DNA from 2 places in the Paenibacillus sp. J22R67 genome. Region 1 is predicted to be linked to the other one. Evidence: a T-box and tRNA genes for the amino acid it is inferred to sense, from the RefSeq annotation. Region 1 holds a T-box; the other holds one or more tRNA genes.

Region 1 (6,955 bases):
CTCCGCTTCCACGGTAAAGCTAGCCCTGTCCCCGTCAACGGTGACAGGGGAACTGAATCGGCCGAGCAGCGTGACTTCGCGGCCGTCCGGGTTTTCCTGCTGCGTGCGGGGCAGCAGGGCTGTGACGTTGCGCTGGTCGGTCCATTGGAAGTAGCCGTAGGCTACTCCGACCAGCAGGAGGGCGCACAGCGGCTGTCGGCCGGGCAGCCGCAGCAGGTGGATGACGACAATCGCGGCAAGCATTAGCACGCTCGTCGTCATCGACAGCCACGGCAGCTCGCTGTAGAGCGCGAGCACGTAGCCAGTTATCCACAGACAGCATCCTATAACAACTGGTCGTTTCATTTGAGCTTATTTCTCCCTTCAGTCTAAACAAAGAACCTCATTTCAGATGAGCCCTTTTGATAGGCTCCAGCTGAAATGAGGTTCTTCCTCAGTGTCTATTTAATTTGATCTAATTCACAACGTCAGATACTGTGCCGGGTGGAGGCTCGTACCCTTCCATACGGCGGAAGTTGATGCCTCTAGCAGTCATTAAATGACTAACTTTCTCGTGATCCTTCGGATAGCCGCGATGGAAAACAATCTCGGTCACACCGCTGTTTGCGAGCATATTTGCACAAGTCCAGCAAGGCTGATCGGTGACATAGACGGTAGAGCCCTCCCGATCCTCGCGATCTGTAAATAGCAGAAGATTTTGCTCGGCGTGAATGGTGCGGATACAGCGCTGTTTGCGCACCACTTCCTCAACATCCTCCACCACTTTCAGCTCGATTTCTTCCACAAGCATGCAGCCTGCTTCTGTGCAATCAGCTACCCCCATCGGAGCACCGTTATAAGCAGTTCCGAGCAGCTTTTTGCCTTGAACGAGCACAGCTCCGACGTGCCGTCGATTACATCTGGAGCGTGTGGAAGCCATATAGGCAATATCTAGAAAATAAGTGTCCCAATCTTTACGGACGCTCATCGTAAGCTCCCCCTCCCATGTGTCCTTTATATTCCTTTTTTCATTTCTAGTATTCTCTCATACTTCATCTCAAAATGAAAGAAAGGACTATGTTGAAGTTACGTAAACAAAAGGCTTCAGCTTTTCCAGCATTTTATCCCCAATGCCCTTCACCTCCGTTAATTCTTCAACCTTGCTAAATCTACCTTTTTCCATGCGGTAATCCAGAATTGCTCTTGCTTTGCTCTCACCGATCCCAGGCAAATCATTTAACTGCTTAAGTGTTGCAGTGTTCAAATCCAATAAACCATGAGAAGGCGACGGTGATGGACTCGCAATTGCTCTTGCGTTCGGGTTCGGATCTGGACTTCGGCTTGGGTCTGGGTCTGGGTTTGGGCTTTCTTTTAACTTCGAGGGCGGAGGTTCAGTGATGTTTGTAATTGAGGCAGCCGGAGACACACCTGGGGTGGGGGTTGCAGGGGTTACGGGGCTTGAATGAGTTGCAGGACTTGCAGATGCAGATGAGGCTGCCAGAGCTGTTTCCTCCCCTTCAACAATGAGAGCTTCTATTTGCGCATTCACGGGTTCAAACCCCGTCTGTATCATCGATGACCGCCCCCCTGCCACAAATGGCCATACGACAAAAACGGCAAAACAAACAACCATAGAAACATACAGAAATTTTCGATATCGAAGTACGATCACAAACTCCCTCCTAACATTGAAATTAAATTGCACAGTAAAAAAACATGCTAAACTTTCATAATGGCAAAGAAGCATGCATATACATGAAAAAGCATCCGAATGGCATCCAAAACTGACCCCGTTCTATAAATATTAATGAAAGTGACTGATTTTTTTCGGGAGGGATTACTAGATGAAAGCAGGATTCATCGGCACTGGGAGTATGGGAAGTATTCTGATTGAAGCATTCATTCATTCTGGGGCTTTCAATCCGGAGCAAATAATTGCAGGAAATCGAACGATTCGTAAAGTTGAGCTTCTTGCGGAGACATACCCTGGGCTTCTGGTAGCCCAATCGAATAGAGAAGTCGTGCTGGAGAGCGATATTATTTTCCTCTGTGTGAAGCCTTCTGAATTTAAAAAGGTTATTGATGAAATTAAAGAGGACTTGCTTCCTTCCCAATTCATCGTATCCATCACAAGTCCTGTGCTGATTAAGCATTTGGAAAGTCTTTTGCCGGCCAAAATAAGTAAAATCATTCCAAGTATTACGAACTATGTATTGAGCGGTGCTACACTCTGTATTCATGGTAATCGGATGCAACCTGAGGATAAAGAATGGCTTGAAAACTTATTTGCCCATATCTCGTCTCCGATACGAGTTTCTGAAAACTATACACGCATCTCATCAGACCTATCCAGCTGCGGTCCTGCATTTCTTGCCAATTTCATACAGTCCTTTATCGATGCAGCCGTTGAAGTAACAGGCATCTCCCCTGAAGAAGCAACTCTGCTTGCTAGTGAGATGACACTTGGAACAGGTAAACTGCTGACGACGGGCGGATTTAACCCTATGACCTTGCAAAAACGCGTCTCCGTGCCCGGCGGTATTACGGCGGAAGGATTGCGTATTTTGGATGAAGAGCTTTCCGGTGTTTTCTCCCGCGTTATCCGCGCTACGCACACCAAATATCAGGAAGACCTTGAGAAGACTGAGCAGCAATTAACAATCAAGCAGCAGTCTTCTCAATAGTCTTTTTCTTGACTAACCTACAACGATGTTCACTAATTTCCCTTTTACAACAATCAATTTGCGAACGGCCTTTCCGGCGGTCGCTTCTTTGACTTTATCAAGATCAAAAGCGATTTTCTCCATCGCAGCTTCATCGGTGTCTTTTGAAATCAGAACACGGTCCACAATTTTGCCATTGACCTGCACCACGATCTCAATTTCATTATCGACGGTCCAAGCTTCGTCATAAGTCGGCCATGGCGTATACGTAATCGACTCTGTGCCACCAAGCTTCTCCCACAGCTCTTCCGCCAAATGCGGCGCAAGCGGAGATAACATCTGAACGAAGTTTTTCATCGCTTCGAGCGGTAAAATCTCTGTTTTGTAAGCTTCATTGACGAAAATCATCATTTGGCTGATCGCCGTATTAAACCGCAGTGCTTCGAAATCCTCGGTGATCTTTTTGATAGAACGATGCCATGTTCGTTTGAACGTGTCACTTCCAAGCGTTTCATCCGCGCTGATTTTGGATTGAACTTGACCGTTCTCATCCACAAACAGCCTCCACACACGGTTCAAATAGCGGTAAATCCCGTCTACACCCGTCGTATTCCAAGGTTTTGTCGCTTCAAGCGGTCCCATGAACATTTCGTAAATACGCAGTGTATCCGCGCCTTGATCACTCACGATATCATCCGGATTTACAACGTTGCCGCGTGATTTACTCATTTTCTCCATGTTTTCGCCAAGAATCATCCCTTGGTTTACCAGCTTATGGAACGGCTCTTTCGTGTGAACAAATCCAAGATCATAAAGCACTTTATGCCAGAAACGGGCATACAGCAAGTGAAGTACCGCATGCTCTGCGCCGCCGATATATAGATCAACTGGCAGCCATTGCTGTTGAAGCTCTTGTGAGCAGAACTCTTGATCATTACGCGGATCGATGAAGCGCAGGTAATACCAGCAGCTGCCAGCCCATTGCGGCATCGTATTCGTCTCGCGGCGGGCTTTCATCCCCGTTTCCGGATCGATTGTGTTCACCCATTCCGATACGTTCGCAAGTGGTGATTCCCCTGTGCCCGAAGGTTTAATTTCATCGACTTGAGGAAGCAGAAGCGGAAGCTGGTCAACCGGTACTGGCTTCATCGTGCCATCTTCCAAATGAAGAATTGGAATCGGCTCTCCCCAGTATCTTTGACGGCTGAACAACCAATCTCTCAAGCGGTAAGTGACCTTACCGCGGCCTTTGCCGCTCTCTTCAAGCCATGCGATCATATGGCTGATCCCTTGCTCAATGTTCATCCCATCAATAGGTCCGGAATTCACATGAGCGCCATCTCCAGCGTAAGCTTCTTTCTCTACATTGCCGCCTTGCACGACTTCAATAATCGGCAGATCAAACTGTTTAGCAAACTCCCAGTCACGTTGATCGTGTCCAGGCACAGCCATGATCGCTCCCGTACCGTAACCGCCAAGTACATAGTCAGCGATCCAGATCGGCACTTTCCCGCCATTTACAGGATTAATTGCATAGGCACCTGTGAATACACCTGTTTTGTCCTTAGCCAAATCTGTACGCTCTAAATCACTTTTGCGGGAAGCCTTTTCTTGATATTCCTTCACAGCAGCCGTTTGCCCGTCAGTTGTAATTTGCTCTACAAGCTCGTGCTCAGGTGCAAGTACACAATAAGTCGCTCCGAACAAAGTATCTGGACGTGTTGTAAACACAGTCAGACTCTTCTCTTCATGCCCTTCGATAGCAAATTGAACTTCAGCTCCGGTCGATTTCCCGATCCAGTTGCGCTGCATATCCTTAATGCTCTCCGACCAGTCCAGCTCTTCCAGATCCTCGAGCAAACGTTCCGCGTATTCGGTAATTCTCAAAATCCATTGACGCATCGGTTTACGGATAACCGGATGGCCTCCACGCTCACTTAGGCCGTCGATAACCTCTTCATTGGCAAGCACCGTTCCCAGTGCAGGACACCAGTTCACAGGTACTTCATCTACATAAGCAAGCCCTTTGTTGTACAGCTGGATGAAGATCCATTGCGTCCATTTGTAATACTCAGGATCCGTTGTGGAGATCTCACGATCCCAATCGTAGGAAAATCCGAGCGATTTAATTTGCCGGCGGAACGTATCGATGTTTTTCTTCGTAAAATCACGAGGGTCATTCCCCGTATCCAGCGCGTATTGCTCAGCCGGAAGTCCGAACGCGTCCCAGCCCATTGGGTGAAGAACGTTGTAGCCTCTCATCCGTTTAAAACGGGAGACGATATCCGTTGCCGTATATCCTTCCGGATGTCCTACATGCAGCCCGGCTCCTGAAGGATATGGAAACATATCCAGCGCATAAAATTTCGGCTTATCCGAGTTTTCCAGCACTTTGAATGTTTTCTTAGCATCCCAATAACCTTGCCATTTGGGCTCAATCGCTTGCGGATTGTAGCCTTGTAATTCCTTTGTTTCTTTCGTTTCCTGTGTCATGTGAAATTTCCTCCCTGTGTACGGCTATAAGCGCCAAAAAACCCCTCATCGCTAGCGGATATCGCTAGGGACGAGAGGTTAGATTCCCGTGGTACCACCCTAGTTAACACAAGGCATACTTTGCCTGTGCTCACTCTGCCCCTTAACGCGGGTGAAACGATCCGGCTAGCGCCAACGTGCGTGGCGATTCACCATCTAGCTCCAAGGCGAGTTCACTAAACGGACATCTACCGGCTTCCACCCTTTAACCGGCTCTCTGCGAGATGCTGTGCAAGTTACTAATCCTCTTCCAAGCTTTGTGATCATCTGATTAGCTTTGATTATATGTAAAATAATGCCGTACTGTCAAGCGGCGGGGCTCCTTATGCTTTTATTTCTTCGCAATAAAGAAAGCCCGCTCTGTCAGCTTCGTGGGTTGATCCCATGTAAAGTCAGCAGCCTTATGCACTTCACGAAAGCCTGCAGCCCGCAGCATCTGCTCCAGCCATTCAAGCGCATAAGCACGCTGCTCATGCGTTTCATCGATGCGCCGGAATAGTTCCTTGCCGCCTTCCTCTTTGACAAAGATGGTCAAATCGTGCTGAATTTGAACTCTTTCCTCATCCAACTCGCTTGTCCAAATATATGCTACATCATCTTCGTTCAAGAAAAAAGGTTGAGACTCCGCATAAGCAAGCAATTGCTCAGGCGTATGCACATCGAACAGGAATAAACCGCCGGGCTTAAGCCCTTCATAGGTTTGACGGAAAGCATCTACGATGTCCTCTTCTTCTAGCAAATAGTTCAGGCTATCACAGAAAGATAGAGCAGCATCAACAGGCTCCCCTAGTTCCCACTCTCGCAAATCCTGCTGAAACAAGCGAACGGATCCACCGCGCGCAAGCTGAGGCTGTTCTCCTGCTTTTTGTTCAGCTACAGCCAGCATATCCTCCGACAAGTCAATTCCTGTCATGTGATAACCTTCCAGCGCCAGCGGAATCGTCAAATTGCCAGTGCCGCAGCCGAGATCAACGATCGAAACCGGCTTCACGCCAAACCGCTCAAAGCTTTCTTTGACAAAACGAAGCCAATCCTCGTAAGGCATGCTGTTCATTAGACGGTCATACGTATAGGCAAATTTCTCATAGCTCATTTTGACTAGGATTCTCCTCTTGTTTCAGATAAGTCCAATTGTCCTCCTGATAGATGAGCCCGTCTTTCATCAGCTTGCCTAGCGCGCGCTTAAATGCCGCTTTGCTTAGACCGAACCGCTCCTTAATGATATCCGCAGACGTTTTATCTGAAAATGGCATTGCATTTCCAGGTCGCGACGCTAGAACACTAAGAATTTTCTCTGCGTCTTCATCCATCCCTTTTTCCTTCGGCTGTCTCATCGACAAGTTCACGCGACCATCCTCTTCACGAACGAAGGCGACTCGCACGTCAACCAGCTCACCAACACGAAGTAGACGAGTTCTCTCCGTAGGAACGATAAGTCCGATTATCCCGTAACCGAGAACACCGGCCTCGCAAATAACGAAAGTGCCCATCTGCAGCGGTCTGTACACGCGGGCTTTCACCCAGCGGTTGCTCCAGCTTGAAGGAGCACGCACACAGAGTGGAGCCAGATCATCCTCCAGAGCCAATTTCGCAATTAAACGACCTTGACGGTCGTGAGCTAACGTTGCAAACACCTTGTCCCCTACTTGAGGTCGCAATTCCTCAAGTTCCGGTACATGACGGTAAGGAAGAAGCAAGTTACGTCCCAATCCCATCTCCAGAAAATAGCCAAATCTCGGGTGAATATCCACTACCTCGAGTAGCCCCACTTCGCCCATCTG
Region 2 (6,955 bases), on a different contig from region 1:
ATCCCATGATATTGAAATCTCTTGGATGCAGTGGGAGACGTTTGGTCGTGAGGAAATTGAGAAAATCATTAAACATGAACTTTGCCATTATCATTTACATATATTAAAAAAAGGTTATAAGCACCGCGATCATGATTTCAAGTCGCTGCTCGCGCAGGTTGGAGGTTCCCGCTTCTGTCAATCGCTTCCGCAGGCGCGTCAGCAAAGAGCTTATAAATACAGGCTGGAGTGCGTTAATTGCAAAACGGAGTATTTCCGAAAGCGAAAAGTGGATGTTCGCAAGTATGCCTGCGGCAAGTGTAAGGGAAAATTGAAATCGTATACACTTGACTTACCAACGCCTTCATAATAAAATAAAACTTATTCATTCCCTGATAGCTCAGTTGGTAGAGCACTCGACTGTTAATCGAGTTGTCACAGGTTCGAGTCCTGTTCGGGGAGCCATATCTTTGGAGAGATACCCAAGTGGCTATAAGGGGACCCTCTGCTAAGGGGTTAGACTGCGTAAGCGGTGCGAGGGTTCGAATCCCTCTCTCTCCGTATCGTTTTGGAAATAAGCTCAGATGGCTTTTGCGCCGTTTGGGCTTATTTTTTTTGAAGATAATGATAGGGCTTAACTGTGGGACGCTATTTCAGCTTTTTAGGGAGAAAAGCTGAAATAAGAGCCTGTAGGTCCTCTTCAGCATCCAAACTTCGCTTTTCGCCTAAATAGCGTCTCGTAGTTCCGCTAAGGGGTCTAGAAGGAATGAGATGCAGGAAGTGATGAGTCAAAGTTTGCCTTTCGATTTTCATAGTTTGCGTAGTCAGAACCAATGTTTGCGTTTAAAAAAGTACCACATCAAGAATCCGATGCCAATCATCAGAATCCAAACATACAAGTAGCCATAGTCCCAGATTAGCTCGGGAATGATTTTGAAATTCATGCCGTAGACACCGACAATGAAGGTAAGCGGCAGAAAAATCGTGCTGAAAACCGTTAATGTTTTCATAATTTCGTTCATGCGATCGGATTTCATACTCATCTGAAGCTCAAGCAGCCCAGTCAGCGATTCACGAAAAATGTCCAAGGAATCTACGACACGTGAGATGTGGTCCATAATATCGAGAAAGTAGACATCATCTTCTTCACGTGTGTAGGGGAAGGAGTGGTGCGCAATAGCCGTTAGGGTAATTCGCTCATCGACAATGACGCGGCGAAGCTGGTGCATGGTCCTTTTCAGCTGGAAAATATCCTGTGCGATGCGAATCGCAGGGTTCTGATACACGGCCTGTTCCATACTGTCCAGACGATCGTCCAGATGTTCCACGATGACGGTATAATCGTCGACACAGCGATCCAGAATGGCATGTAGAATTGCGCCAGGATGGCTGATTCGTTCAGGCACTTCTTGGCACGTGTGATAGAGCTGATCGATGAAAGGAAGCTGGTCCTTGTACACGGTAATAACAAAATTAGAGCCGATCACGATCGCAATTTCCTGGGGTTCCAGCCCCTCAGATACCGCGAAGAAGGTCAAGAAGATGTGATTTTTGTACGTATCCATCTTCGGTCGTTGGTTTAGCTTGATGGCGTCCTCAACGAGGAGCGGGTGGCACTTGAACACATTACCAAGGACGTGCTTGACTTCATCTGGTGAGGGGTTCTCCATTCTCACCCAAACGACTTCGTTTGGGGCTGGAACGCGTACCTCTTCCTCGTGGACGGTTGCTTGTGTAGATTCATATATGAGCATGGATGACAAACCAAACACCTCGGTTAGGTTGAATTGGTTTCAGCATACCATATTTGTCCGGAAGCGATCCAGATTTTGCACTTGTCAATTGAGATTTGATCCTTTATAATAACAATTGTCGTCAAAATGGGCTGCACAAGCTTACTGACTTTCGTGGCCCGTTGGTCAAGTGGTTAAGACACCTCCCTTTCACGGAGGTAACAGGGGTTCGAGTCCCCTACGGGTCAGTTTATTATCCTCTTATGCGGTCGTGGTGGAACGGCAGACACACCATCTTGAGGGGGTGGCGCTCACAAGGCGTGAGGGTTCAAATCCCTCCGACCGCATCCCAAGAAAAAATCTGAGATTCCTTGATGTATAAGGAGTCTCAGATTTTTTTGTTCTTGTATTTTATATATCTTAACGTCGTAAAACCAGCTTAACGCCAGCGTGGGAGTCTCGCTCGCGCCAAAGGTGTCCCATCCAGCCCCACAAACTGCAAAAAGTACAGCAAATGATCTCACTTTTTCCATTTTTAGAGATAAACATGTAAAAAGTACATGGCATTCATTGCCTTTTACCCTACATATGCAGAAATCACCAATTTAGCTGTATTTTTTGCAGGATATGAGTCGAAATCGAAGACTTCCGCCAAATTTGCTGCACTTTTTGCAGGATTTGTATGGCCAGACAAAGTCTCCACTCTCCTATCCAAATTCGTGGGCCCCGCCATAACATCTCCCGCCCCGCTTACGCGCACAGTTCAACCAAAGCTACCCTGAACTGAACACTTTAGCAAGCTACGTTTGCTTTTATTGTTCGTTAATGAACTGTCCTTTCGTGTGTGAAGTATTTTGAATAAACACATAATTCCGACTAAAAACACATGTAAATATTTTGTAAGTGCCAATATAATGAAAACTATCATGGGCCCATGATAATAAAGTTTATAGAGAGGGGCTACTTCATTTGAAAGCACTTTCGAATAACTATCGTTTCTTACGCAAACGGAGTACTGTCACGATAGTTGGAGCTTTGATGTCTGTTGTTATGTTAGCCGGTTGTGGTAATTCTTCTAATGATCCCAAAGCAACGTCCACTTCAAGTACTTCGGCCACTGTGCCCATTCATATTCTTTTGTCCCATTCCGAATTCGCCTATGCGAAACAAGCCAAAGAAGATGATATCTACAAAAAAGAGTTGAACCGATTATCTGGTTTCAATGTTAAGTATGATTTCTTGGGACATAGCGATTATGCTCAGCAGTTATCCCTTCGTTTTGCATCTGGTGATCTAGCCGACTTGATCCGCACGGACAGTGTAGTATCTACCATTCACAGCGGTGCTGTCGATCAAGGTGTTTTTCTCGAACTCGGTCCTCTCATTGATAAATACGCGCCTACGTTAAAAAAGAAAATACCTGCAGAATTCTGGAAAAGTCCTCGTATTTCTAAGGACGGTAAAATTTTTGGCATACCCGTTACCCGTGGGGTACCAGCTGATCGTTCTATCTTTATCCGCCAGGATTGGCTTGATAAGCTGAAAATGGATGCTCCTAAGACACTTGATGAGTACTTAGCTTTCTTCGAAGCGGTTAAAAAAGAAGATATGAACGGCAATGGGGATCCAAATGATGAGTATGGCTTAGGCATGTTCAACAATATTATTTGGACGGATATTTTCACACCTGCATTCGGTGTTCATACGAACAAGTGGAGCCTCAAGAATGGGCAACTCGTTCCTGATATTATCGACCCAAGAATGAAGGAAGCGATCGCTTTCTACAAGCAGTTATACGATAAAGGATACATTAATCCCAATTTGTTTGTGAAAAAAGAAGATGAGCAGAATGCTTCCATTGCTAAAGGGGAAGTTGGCGTTTGGGGCGCTGCTGTTTACCAATACTTGGCTGGGTACGGCAAGGATAACGCAGCAAAAACGTTTCTTAACCAACCCACTGCCTCTGTTAGCATGATTGCCCCCCCACAAGGCCCGCGTGGTGATAAGGGAATGGCACTGCAATCGGATGAGATTTATTTCGTATGGGTGATTCCGGCCAAGACCAAAAATCCAGAGAACATCATTAAGTATCTGGAGTGGGCTTACAGCAGTCCTGACGCTGATCAATTTTTTGCCTATGGCATCAAAGGGCAAAACTTCTCGGAAGAAAACGGACAGATTAAGTACGATATTAATCAGCCAGTCAATGTAGAGAAGAATGCTTTCCAAATGTATCAAGTTTCATTGAACCCGCGTGAAATTGGATTCGCAGCTCCGCTTGTGCTTAAGGCTCTGCCGGAGTCTGACAAAATTACAAAGGGTTATGCGACATCAAAAGAGAGTCTTATCCCCAATGAAGCTAAATACATGCCTCGCTTGGAGTCACTCGCAAGCCATCCGGAATTAAATATTGGAGCTGCTCAAGGCACGCTTTTCCTGGACATGTTTGCTAAGGTGCTTACAGGACGTGAACCGCTTGATTCGGCGTTCGACAATTTTGTGGTTGAATGGAAAAAACGAGGCGGCGATGCCGCTATTAAAGAAGCGACAGAATGGTATAACAAGTTCAATACTAAATAATCAATGGACCCAGCTAAGCGTGGATCGAGATTAGGTCTGACTTGGATCTCCTATTGCTCGATCCACATCATTTCACAAAGGGGGAGAACGCCCTGTTTGCACAGATCCGACTCAAAGAATCCTGGGTGCTTATCCTCATGGCAATCCCCGGTTTAGTCTACTTTTTCACGTTCAAATATATCCCTCTGGTTGGCAATATCATTGCTTTTCAGAATTACAACCTATTTCAAGGGTTTACTCACAGCAAATGGGTGGGGCTGGATCATTTTCTTACGTTGTTTCGTTATGATGATTTCTGGATTATTATGCGCAACTCATTAAAACTTGGGCTTTACTCCATTATATTCGGTTTCCCCGCACCATTAATTCTAGCATTATTGTTGAACGAATTACGGGCAATGTGGTTGAAACGTCCACTTCAGACGATGTTGTATTTGCCGCATTTCCTTTCATGGGTCATTGTAGGCGGTATCTTTACTAATCTTCTTGACGCTAAGGGCTGGATGAATCAACTGCTTGATCATTTTGGCCTCGGGCCCTTTGACTTTTTGGGGAATTCCACAACGTTCCTTGGAACGATAATATCTATTAGCATTTGGAAAGAAATTGGATGGGGCACTATCATCTATCTGGCCGCGCTTGCTGGAATCAATCCGAGCTTATATGAGGCTGCTACGGTAGATGGAGCTAGTAGGATTCGGCAAATATGGTCGATTACGCTGCCATCGCTTATGCCGGCAATCATAGTTCTATTGCTTCTAAGAGTAGGGAATCTATTAGATGCCAATATTGAGCAAATGCTAATGTTCCTAAATCCGCTTGTGCGAGATGTTGGTGAAGTATTTGACACGTATATTTATAGAGTTGGTTTATTAGACAGCCAGTATAGTTATTCCACCGCAATCGGAGTGTTTAAATCAGTTATTGGCTTGATATTGTTGACTTTGGTTAATACATTGAGCAAAAAGACGACGGGTGAAAGTGTTTATTAGACAAACAGGAGGGGATTGACCTGAGAATCGCTCGTTCCTTTCAATGGTTTTCAGTTGTAAATATAGCTGTCTTAGTTGTAACCAGTTTGAGTATGATTGCGCCTTTAATTCATTTATTGGCCGTGTCGCTAAGCCTCCCGGAATATGCGAATGCCAAATTGGTAGGGCTTTGGCCCAAAGGCATGCAGTTTGATGTCTATGGATCTATTTTTGCGTTAGATGAGATTTGGAAAGCTATGGGAGTAAGCATTTATATTACTGTCATCGGAACGCTTGTGACGCTGCTCCTCTGTTCGCTCTTAGCCTACACGCTCACGAGGCCAATGATGCCAGGGCGGCAAATCATCATGAAACTGATTGTCGTTACGTTCGTTTTTCCTGTACCTTTGATTCCGAGTTACTTATTAGTCAAGCAGTTGGGCATGATTAATTCGCTATGGTCACTCATTATTCCTGGGGCGATGAGCGCGTTCTATGTTCTCATTATTCGAACTTTCTTTAAAGCACTTCCTGGGGAGTTGTTTGAAGCAGCCAAAATGGATGGTTGTGGGGAATTGAGCATTTACGCTCGCATTGTATTACCATTATCGATGCCCGTACTCGCTACCATCACCTTATTTCATACGGTTAGCCAATGGAATTCCTATTTCTCAGCAACGATTTACATTCGTTCGCGAGACTTGTATCCACTTCAGGTTCTGCTGCGTAATCTCATTGTAGACAATGGTGCCAATACTGGAATGAGCGATTTCCAACTTAGTACACAGTTTACGCCAGAAATGATGAAAGCGGGCATCGTGTTGGTCGCTACCTTGCCGATTCTTATTGTATATCCGCTTCTTCAAAAGCATTTCGTTAAAGGCGCTATGCTGGGTTCGGTCAAAGAATAGATAAGGGTATCTTGATTTCGTAAAATAAGTTATTTTTATAATAGACAACTTAGAAGCACAGACGGAAGAAAAAGGGGAATGCGAAATGCGAATCAAGACGATGACGATTAAGTTAAAGCTGGTTCTGCTCTTCTTCGGATTCTTCTGTTTGCCGTTTTTAATCCTTGGCAAGTTCTGGTACGACCGTTCTATGGAAACCATCGAGGATAATGCCATTAATAATAATCAACAGCTTATGCGCCAAATAAATTATAACCTTGATGTCTATTTCTCTGATATTAAGAAGGCGACGCTCCCTTTGCTTGCCCATCCTCTCGTACAGCAGTTTGTCAAAATAGACCCTAATAATCAATATGACTATTACGATTTAAGCTCTCGTATCCGAGCAGACCTCATTCCTAACATGGTATATAATCGAGATGATATTTATGGACTGTCCATTATTTCACTGAAAGGTCCTTATTATAGCAATATAGCTTTCTCAGATCGTGTAGACAGGTATAGAAAGGAATTCGCTGACAACTACAAGGACAATTTTCGGATTCTGGGCATCAGCATGACGGGTGACGGTACGGAGGTTATTACGGTCTTTCGAAGAATCATAGATAATGAAACGTATGTAACAGCAGGTTATCTCATCATTGATTTATCCTTGGACCGAACGACCGACATTATTAACCAAGCTCAACTTGGTAAAACAGGGATTATCTCCATCGTGAACACGGACGACAGATATCTGTACCACCCTGATTCGCAAAAGTGGCAGCAGCTTCTTCCGGAT

The links. A T-box is a leader RNA that pairs with one kind of tRNA and senses whether it is charged. The one in region 1 lies ahead of leuS (leucine--tRNA ligase), so its partner is inferred to be a tRNA-Leu.
Region 2: it encodes a tRNA-Leu, which carries the amino acid that the T-box ahead of leuS (leucine--tRNA ligase) is inferred to sense. The anticodon was not compared.

The regions. Positions count from the first base shown of each region.
Region 1 is NZ_JCAUAX010000002.1:1,084,126-1,091,080, forward strand. It holds gene AC58VC_RS11185 (DNA internalization-related competence protein ComEC/Rec2) at 1-345, opposite strand, end outside; gene AC58VC_RS11190 (deoxycytidylate deaminase) at 455-967, opposite strand; gene AC58VC_RS11195 (ComEA family DNA-binding protein) at 1,055-1,651, opposite strand; gene comER (late competence protein ComER) at 1,824-2,663, shown strand; gene leuS (leucine--tRNA ligase) at 2,676-5,135, opposite strand; T-box leader at 5,199-5,436, opposite strand; gene AC58VC_RS11210 (class I SAM-dependent DNA methyltransferase) at 5,506-6,267, opposite strand; gene AC58VC_RS11215 (CvfB family protein) at 6,257-6,955, opposite strand, start outside.
Region 2 is NZ_JCAUAX010000006.1:215,667-222,621, forward strand. It holds gene AC58VC_RS23000 (SprT family protein) at 1-349, shown strand, start outside; tRNA gene AC58VC_RS23005 (tRNA-Asn) at 369-444, shown strand; tRNA gene AC58VC_RS23010 (tRNA-Ser) at 452-540, shown strand; gene corA (magnesium/cobalt transporter CorA) at 804-1,733, opposite strand; tRNA gene AC58VC_RS23020 (tRNA-Glu) at 1,889-1,960, shown strand; tRNA gene AC58VC_RS23025 (tRNA-Leu) at 1,978-2,059, shown strand; gene AC58VC_RS23030 (extracellular solute-binding protein) at 2,682-4,292, shown strand; gene AC58VC_RS23035 (ABC transporter permease) at 4,430-5,284, shown strand; gene AC58VC_RS23040 (carbohydrate ABC transporter permease) at 5,377-6,174, shown strand; gene AC58VC_RS23045 (sensor histidine kinase) at 6,260-6,955, shown strand, end outside.